One region of the Massilia sp. BGA-UO-ETr-WB1 genome, then DNA from elsewhere that is predicted to be linked to it. Evidence: predicted binding sites of a transcription regulator. Region 1 holds the regulator's gene; the other holds the start of a gene.
What was found. Region 1 encodes HrcA, which represses chaperone genes, less so after heat shock. Its sites were predicted from a motif close to TTAGCACTCNNNNNNNNNGAGTGCTAA; they were not measured.
Positions count from the first base shown of each region.

Region 2: groES (co-chaperone GroES) is a predicted target of HrcA. The motif match lies at 1,946-1,972, and genes of this name have one in related genera.

Region 1 is NZ_JCAQOT010000021.1:641,156-645,564, reverse strand. Features, by position in the region: gene AC56DV_RS07605 (metallophosphoesterase family protein) at 1-1,125, opposite strand, end outside; gene AC56DV_RS07600 (HAD family hydrolase) at 1,243-1,962, shown strand; gene hrcA (heat-inducible transcriptional repressor HrcA) at 2,000-3,016, shown strand; gene fur (ferric iron uptake transcriptional regulator) at 3,027-3,455, opposite strand; gene AC56DV_RS07585 (outer membrane protein assembly factor BamE) at 3,577-4,182, shown strand; gene dapB (4-hydroxy-tetrahydrodipicolinate reductase) at 4,195-4,409, shown strand, end outside.
Region 2 is NZ_JCAQOT010000013.1:240,085-244,493, forward strand. Features, by position in the region: gene lgt (prolipoprotein diacylglyceryl transferase) at 1-111, shown strand, start outside; gene AC56DV_RS02525 (EVE domain-containing protein) at 113-571, opposite strand; RNA gene ssrS (6S RNA) at 649-827, opposite strand; gene AC56DV_RS02535 (cell division protein ZapA) at 873-1,184, opposite strand; gene AC56DV_RS02540 (hypothetical protein) at 1,181-1,417, opposite strand; gene AC56DV_RS02545 (hypothetical protein) at 1,500-1,781, shown strand; gene groES (co-chaperone GroES) at 2,052-2,342, shown strand; gene groL (chaperonin GroEL) at 2,371-4,017, shown strand; gene AC56DV_RS02560 (hypothetical protein) at 4,217-4,409, shown strand, end outside.

The DNA.
Region 1 (4,409 bases):
GCTTTGCTGCAGGCCGAGGTCGCCCAGGTGCCAGTCGAGCTGGCCGTTTTCCTTGACCTCGGCGCCCACGCCCAGGATGGGGTGGTGCATCACGCCGATGTTCCACTCGGCCCGCTGCGCCAGCGCGTCCAGCCGGCGGTAGGTGGCGCGGTACTGCTCGTAGCCGGTGTCGCCCGGCTGCAGGCCTTTCCAGGTGGTGGAGGCGGTGTCGGCCACCAGCAGCTGGGCGCCGCCGCCCAGCGGCACGGCGTAGGGGGCGCTATAGTTGCCGCCGGCATCCTGTGCGGGATCGATGCAGTCGCGCCCGCTTTGCAGGGGGCGCGGGTCGAGCAGGCGCCACCAGCCCTGGCCGGCGCGCTCGCAGTTTTCGTGGTTGCCGCGCGCCACCACCCACGGCGCGGCCGACAGCAGGGCGGCGCCGGGGCGGAAGAAGTCCTCGCGCCAGGCGTCCCAGCCGTAGCCGTAGGGGCTGCCTGCGCAGCCCGCGTTGCCGGGCGGGCAGGGGTTTTCGCGGTAGTGGTAGTCGCCCACGTGCACCACCAGGTCCGGCCGCCACGCGGCCGCCGCTGCGGCCACGGTGGCGAAGGGATAGGCTTGCGGGTCGTTGCAGTCCTGGAATTCGTTGCCGCTCTTTTTCATGCGGCAGCCGGTATCGCCGATGACGACGATGCGCTGTGGCTCGGCGCGCGGCACGGGCAGGGGGATGGCCAAGCCCGGGCCCAGCACGCTGACGCTGGCGGCGGCCGGCGGCAGGTCCGCCTCGCACACGCGCAGCGGGAACGCGGAGGGCTTGGCGTCGGCCTTGGTGGCGTTGGGGCGCAGCGGCAGGGTGGCGGGCGCGGCGCGCAGCGCCATCGGGCGGCTGGCGCCGTCCACCACGATGGCGGGGCAGGACGGCGCGTCCAGCACCACGCGCGCCACGGCGCCGGACTCTCCCATCAGCACGTAGGCGGCGTAGCCGTCCGGCGCGGCCAGCACGCTGGCCGGGGACGGCCGTGCCGGGCTGGCCGCCGGGGGCCGGGTGGCGCAGGCCGCCAGCAGGACCAGGGGGGCCAACGAGGCCAGCGAGGCCAGTGGGACCCGAATGGCCGGGGGCAGGGCGCGCAAGGCGGGCAGTTTGGACAAAGCGGACTCCATGTGGACAATTCGCCAATTTTACATGCGCTGCGCATGCCCTGCGCGCCCCCCGGTACGCGCCCGCCGAAGCTCCCCGTGCCGGCGCAGCCGTGCGACAATACCGGCATGACTGCCCGCACGCCCCTGAAAGCCATCCTGTTCGACCTGGACGACACGCTGTGGCCGATCGCCCCCGTGATCGCCCAGGCCGAAGTGACCCTGCACGCCTGGCTGGCCGAGCACGCGCCGCGGGTGGCGCAGCAATTTTCCATCGACGAGCTGCGCGCGCGCCGCATGGCGCTGCTGGCCGAGCGCCCCGAGTTGCACGTGGACCTGGCCAGCCTGCGCCGCGCCGGCCTGCAAGCCGCGTTCGCCGAGCTGGGCGAGGACGAGCGCCACCTGGACGGCGCCATGCGCCACTTCTCGGCCGCGCGCAACGCCGTCCAGCTGTACGACGACGTGCTGCCCGGCCTGCTCAAGCTGAAGGAGCGCCTGGTGCTGGGCACCATCACCAACGGCAACGCGGATCTTGAAGTTGTCGGCATGGCCCACCATTTCAAGGTGTCGCTGGCGGCCGCCCACTTCGGCAGCGCCAAGCCGGACCCGGCCATTTTCCTGGAGGCGTGCCGGGCGCTGAACGTGCCGCCGTCGGCGGCGGTGTATGTCGGCGACGATTTGAAACTGGACGTGGAGGGCGCCCAGCGCGCCGGCCTGCGCGCGGTGTGGATGAACCGGCGCGGCAGCGCGGCGCTGCTGGAGGCCGAGGCGCACGGCATCGCGCCGGACGCGGTCTGCGCCACATTCGACGAACTTCTGGACTGGCTGGAGAACCAGCTGGCAGATTGATATACTGCCGGCGTGCGTCTGCGTGCATAATAAGCCCATGCAACTCGATATTCGTGCCCAAACCCTGCTCAAGGCGCTCGTGGAGCGCTACATTGCCGACGGCCAGCCGGTAGGCTCGCGCGCGCTGTCGAAAATTTCGGGACTGGAGCTGTCCCCGGCCACCATCCGCAACATCATGGCGGACCTGGAGGAGCTGGGCTACGTGGCCAGCCCGCACACCTCGGCCGGCCGCATCCCCACGCCGCGCGGCTACCGCATCTTCGTCGACACCCTGCTGACCGTGCAGCACATCGACGAGAGCTCGGTGGAAGCGCGCATGCGCCTGCCCAGCCAGCAGCCGCAAAAGCTGATCGCCAACGCGGCGCAGATGCTGTCCTCGCTGTCCCAGTTCGCCGGGGTGGTGATGGCGCCGCGCCACGAGTCGGTGTTCCAGCAGATTGAATTCCTGCGCCTGTCGGAAAAACGCATCCTGCTGGTGATCGTCAGCCCGGCCGGCGACGTGCAGAACCGCATGCTGCTGACCGACGTCGACTACACGCCGGCCCAGCTGGTGCAGTCGGCCAACTACATCAACCAGCATTACAGCGGCCTGGCGCTGGAGGAAGTGCGCGGGCGCATGCAGGGCGAGCTGCGCCAGCTGCAGACCGACATGGGGCGATTGATGCAGCAGGCGGTGGAGGCCGGCAGCGAAGCCATGGCCGACAGCGCGGACGACATGGTGATCGCCGGCGAGCGCAACCTGCTGTCGGTGAGCGACCTGTCGTCCAACATGACGTCGCTGCGCCAGATGTTCGACATGTTCGAGCAGAAGACCGGGCTGATGCAGCTGCTCGACGTGTCGAGCAAGGCTTCCGGCGTGCAGATTTATATCGGCGGCGAATCGCACCTGGTGCCGATGGACGAGATGAGCGTGGTGACGGCGCCGTATGAAGCGAACGGCAAGATCGTCGGCACGCTGGGTGTGATCGGGCCGACGCGCATGGCTTACGAGCGGGTCATCCCTATCGTGGACATCACCGCCAAGCTCCTGTCAAACGCCTTGAGCAACCACTAGGCCGCCAACATCACGGCTTGTGCGGGCAGGCCGTCTTGACGCAGTTGCCGTAGATGGCCAGCGCGTGCTCGGCGATCTTGAAGCCGCGCGCTTCGGCGATGTTTTGCTGGCGGTGCTCGATTTCCTCGTCGAAGAATTCTTCCACCCGGCCACAGTCCAGGCACACCAGGTGGTCGTGGTGCGAACCGGCGTTCAGCTCGAAAATGGCTTTGCCGGTTTCGAAGTGGTTGCGGTTCAGCAGGCCGGCCTGCTCGAACTGGGTCAGCACACGGTATACCGTTGCCAGGCCAACATCCATATTGTCCGCCAGCAGGATCTTGTAAACATCCTCCGCAGTCAGGTGGCGCACCGGGCTATTCTGGAAGATGTCGAGGATCTTCAGGCGCGGCAGAGTCGCTTTCAGGCCGCTTGCCTTCAGGTCGGTTGGGTTGTTGCTCATGTTTCTTACTCGTGTGTGGGACAATGTGCTTTATCATATAGTGTTTTGGCACTTCCGCTCAATCGATTTGAGGTCATTTATGCGCATCACCCAGGCTATACCGCAGTCCATGTTGCACACTATGAAACGCCGCACGCCCCTCGCGGCGGGCGCGATTTGCCTTGCGCTGGCCGTTTCCGGCTGCGCCTCGCTCAGCACGCTGGGCGAAAAGAAGGCTGACCTGAAAGTCGAAGACAACGCGGTGGTGGCCGGCAAAGGCGCCCAGGTCCGCAGCATTTCGCAACTGCAGAAGTTCATGTGGTTCTTCTCGCCCTACCGTCCGGACATCCAGCAGGGCAACTTCATTTCCCAGGAAATGCTGCAGCAACTGAAACCGGGCATGACGCGCGACCAGGTCCGCTTCATCCTCGGCACGCCGCTCTTGCAGGACATCTTCCACGCCGAGCGCTGGGACTACCCGTTCCGCCTGGCCCGTGGCAATGGCGAAACCATCGACAGCACCGTGGTGGTCTACTTCAAGGAAGGCAAGGTCGACCGCTTCGAAGGCGGCAACCTGCCTACCGAGCAGGAGTACATCGCGCTGATCGCCGGCCCGCCCAAGACCGCCAAGCAGGCGCTGAAGGAGCAGAACAAGGGCGTCTCGCCCGGCACCGCGCCGCTGCCGGCCGGCACCGACTCGGGCGCCGCCGCACCCGTGCCCGTGACGCCGAAAATCGAATCGAAGTAAGAAGGACCGAGCATGACTGAACTGAACATTGCAATCGCGGGCGCGAGCGGCCGCATGGGCCGCATGCTGATCGAAGCCGTGCAGGGCACGCCGGAAGTGCGCCTGTCCGGCGCGCTGGACCGGGCCGGTTCGCCCAGCCTGGGCCAGGACGCGGCCGCCTTCTCCGGCAAGCCGGCCGGGGTGGCCATCGAAGCGGACCTGGCCAAGGGCCTGGCCGGCGCGCAGGT
Region 2 (4,409 bases), on a different contig from region 1:
ACCATCTCGTCGGGCCAGATGCTGTCGCTGCCGATGATCGTCGGCGCCATCGTGCTGCTGCTGTGGTCCTACAAGCGCAACATCTCCGCCACCGCCCCGGCGCCGGCTTAGCCTACTTGAGCAGGGCCTGGATGGTTTTCCATTGCGCCGGCGTGACCGGCGTGATGGACAGGCGGCTGCCCTTCTGCAGCAGCACCATGTCTTCCAGCGCGGGGATGGTGCGCAACTCGGCCAAAGACAGCAGGCGCGTTTTGCGCAGCGCTTTCACGTCCACCATCTGCCAGCGCGGCTCCTCCGGCTTGGACTTCGGATCGTAGTAGTGGCTCTCGGGATCGAACTGGGTATCGTCCGGATAGGCGCCGCTGGCCACTTCGGCGATGCCGGCGATGCCGGGCTGCGGGCAGCTGGAGTGGTAGAACAGCACGCCGTCGCCCACTTTCATCGCGTCGCGCATGAAGTTACGGGCCTGGTAGTTGCGCACGCCGAACCAGGGTACGGTGTGGCCCTTTGCGGCCAGCACGTCGTCGATGCTCATCTCGTCCGGTTCGGACTTCATCAGCCAGTAAGCCATGGCGCTCCTTCGTATGAAAGCTAGGGACGTAAAAAAGCGGCTGCGCACCAAGGTGCTAACAACCGCTCTTTTGGGAATGAAGCCCCGCCTGTGCCGCTATGCCGGCATCCCGAACCTGGTGGCTCAGGTGGTCACAGTTAGTTCAATTTCGGGTTCATCGGGCTAGCGACGCTCACTCCCATCAAACAAATTTCCGCGACCGTTGCATACAAATGGTTCAAGGAATATATGGCATCCGCGAACACTGCAGGGTGACACGGAGTTTACTCCTCTATCGCCGCCAGGGAAAGGCCTTTCGTCGTTAAAAAAGATTTTCTTGCGGCGTCAGCGCGCTGTCGAGCACCTTGTGCATGGCCGCCATCTTGTCCTGCATGTCCAGCACCGACATGTCCGACAGCGGCCCTTGCGGCGCGCGCGCGGACAGGAATTCGGCCGCCATGCCCAGCGCCGCCATCACGGCGATGCGGTCGTTGCCCTTGACCCGGCCGGCGTCGCGGATGGCCGTCATTTTCTTGTCGAGGAAGCTGGCCGCTTCGCGCAGCGCGCGCTCTTCTTCTTCCTTGCACGCCAGGCGGTACGGCTGGCCCATGATGCTCACGTCCAGATGTATCATTGCACGTCCTCTTGTGCCGGGGCCGGAGCGGCCTCGGTGGCGATGGCGGGAATCTTTTCCAGCAGCGCCGACACGCGCGCGTGCGCTTCGGCCAGGCGGCGCTGGCAAGCCATGTTGTCGGCCACCAGGGCCGCATTGACCTGGCGCAGCTGGGCGTTTTCACGCCGCAGCGCCAGGCTCATCTCGGCGAGCTGGTCGATCTTATCGGAAAGTTCTTGGAATTCTGAAATCATCCCGCAACTATAGGATGGCTAGGGAAGCCGCGTCAACAGGTACACGCGCATGACGCACATATTTAGGGGCACTCCTCAGACTATGGAAAAAATGCCAGGCTTGCTGGGCGCGTTAACGGCGCCGCTGCCGGTGCTGACGGCGCCCGTCCAGGACGAACTGCGCGTGCAGCCGGACGGCTATGCGCAGGTGCAAGGAGTGGTGCTTGAGAACATCCGGGACTGCGGGCGCGACCTGGCCTGCGCGCTGCGGCTGCGCGTGCGCGGGTCAGCCAATCGAAGAAACCATATAAATCGTTTACATTATTTCCCGCCGCCACCCGCCAGTCGAACGGATCGGCATGCACCGAGGCGTCGCGCCGCTTGATGTTGACGCCCCGATAGTTCGGGTCGCCACATTGACTTAAATAAAAGATTGTCATTTAAGTCACTGAAGGATGCTTGAGCCAGCGCAAAGAACGGCGCCCTTTCATAGGCGGCAATCAAATAAGTTCATGCCTGTCTTGAAATAGGACATAAGCGTCCCTATAATTGGCACTCGTTAGCCGAGAGTGCTAACAAGAATACTGAGGTTGCGATGCAGAAACATTCTGACCGCAGCCTCTCAGCACGACAACCATTGATAAAGGAGTTTTGTATGAACCTTCGCCCTTTGCACGATCGCGTCATCGTCAAACGTCTCGACCAGGAAACCAAAACCGCATCCGGCCTGATCATTCCTGACGCAGCCGCCGAAAAACCAGACCAGGGCGAAGTCCTGGCAGTGGGCAATGGCAAAGTGCTGGACGACGGCAAAGTGCGTCCGCTGGAAGTGAAAGTGGGCGACCGCGTTCTGTTCGGCAAATATTCCGGCCAAGCTGTCAAAGTCGACGGCGACGAGCTGCTGGTGATGCGCGAAGAAGACATCATGGCCGTTGTTAACAAGTAATTAGAAATAATTTCAGGAGAATTCGAACATGGCAGCTAAAGACGTAGTATTCGGCGACGCAGCGCGCGCCAAGATGGTTGAAGGCGTGAACATCCTCGCCAACGCAGTCAAAGTTACCCTGGGTCCTAAGGGCCGTAACGTGGTGCTGGAGCGCTCCTTCGGCGCCCCTACCGTTACCAAGGACGGCGTATCGGTCGCCAAAGAAATCGAACTGAAAGACAAGCTGCAGAACATGGGCGCGCAAATGGTGAAGGAAGTTGCTTCCAAAACCAGCGACAACGCCGGCGACGGCACCACCACCGCGACCGTGCTGGCCCAGGCTATCGTGCGCGAAGGCATGAAGTTCGTTGCCGCCGGCATGAACCCGATGGACCTGAAGCGCGGCATCGACAAGGCAGTTGCTGCCACCGTCGAGCAGATCGCCATCCTGGCCCGTCCATGCACCACCACCAAGGAAATCGCCCAGGTTGGCGCGATCTCGGCCAACTCCGACTACTCGATCGGCGAGCGCATCGCTGAAGCGATGGAAAAAGTGGGCAAGGAAGGCGTTATCACCGTGGAAGACGGCAAGTCGCTGAACGACGAGCTGGACATCGTTGAAGGTATGCAGTTCGACCGCGGCTACCTGTCGCCATACTTCATCAACAACCAGGAGAAGCAAGTTGCCATCCTGGACAATCCATTCGTCCTGCTGTGCGACAAGAAAATCTCCAACATCCGCGACCTGCTGCCGGTACTGGAACAAGTTGCCAAAGCTGGCCGTCCACTGCTGATCATCGCTGAAGACATCGAAGGCGAAGCGCTGGCGACCCTGGTTGTGAACAACATCCGCGGCATCCTGAAAACCTGCGCAGTGAAAGCCCCAGGCTTCGGCGACCGCCGCAAAGCCATGCTGGAAGACATCGCCGTGCTGACCGGCGGCCAGGTTGTTGCTGAAGAAATCGGCCTGACCCTGGAAAAAATCACCCTGGCGGAACTGGGCCAGGCCAAGCGCATCGAAGTGGGCAAGGAAAACACCATCGTTATCGATGGCGCCGGCGACGGTTCCAACATCGAAGCGCGCGTCAAGCAGATCCGCGTGCAGATCGAAGAAGCGACCTCGGACTACGACCGCGAGAAACTGCAAGAACGCGTAGCCAAGCTGGCCGGCGGCGTTGCCGTGATCAAAGTCGGTGCTGCCACCGAAGTTGAAATGAAAGAAAAGAAAGCCCGCGTGGAAGATGCACTGCACGCCACCCGCGCTGCGGTTGAAGAAGGCATCGTGCCAGGCGGCGGCGTGGCCCTGCTGCGCGCCCGTGCAGCCCTGACCGTCAAAGGCGACAATCCTGACCAGGAAGCTGGCATCAAGATCGTTCTGCGCGCGATGGAAGAGCCTCTGCGCATGATCGTGCAAAACGCCGGCGAAGAAGCATCGGTGGTGGTTGCAGCAGTGCTGGCCGGTTCCGGCAACCACGGCTACAACGCGTCGAACGGCACCTACGGCGACATGGTTGAAATGGGCGTGCTGGACCCAGCCAAAGTAACCCGCTCGGCTCTGCAGAACGCAGCGTCGATCGCTGGCCTGATGCTGACCACCGACTGCATGGTTGCTGAAATCAACGAAGACAAGCCAGCCGGCGGTATGGGTGGCATGGGCGGTATGGGTGGCATGGGCGGCATGGACGGCATGATGTAATAGCCGTTCCGCGCCGAACCGCACCGGTTCATCGCTGACAAGCCCGCAAGGTTCGCGCCTTGCGGGCTTTTTATTTGCCCAAGGTCAGCCGGACGCCGCTTGCCTCGCCGCCAAAGCCGCAATAAGCAAGTTGCTGCGCGGGTTCGCTTGGTTTAGTATGGCCGCAACTTTCCTCTCTCCATGACAAGGCTCTCATCCGATGGCACCGCGCTCTTCGAATTCCAAAACCGCCGCGATTGCCGGGACGCTGGCCGGGCTGCTGTCGGCTGGCCTGGGTGCTTATTATCTGTACTCGACGCGCCAGGAGGCGCAACCCGCAGCGCCGGCCGCCGCCGTGGCCAGTGCCGCCAGCGCGGGCAGCGCCGCGCTGCAAGCGCCTGCCGCCAAGGGCG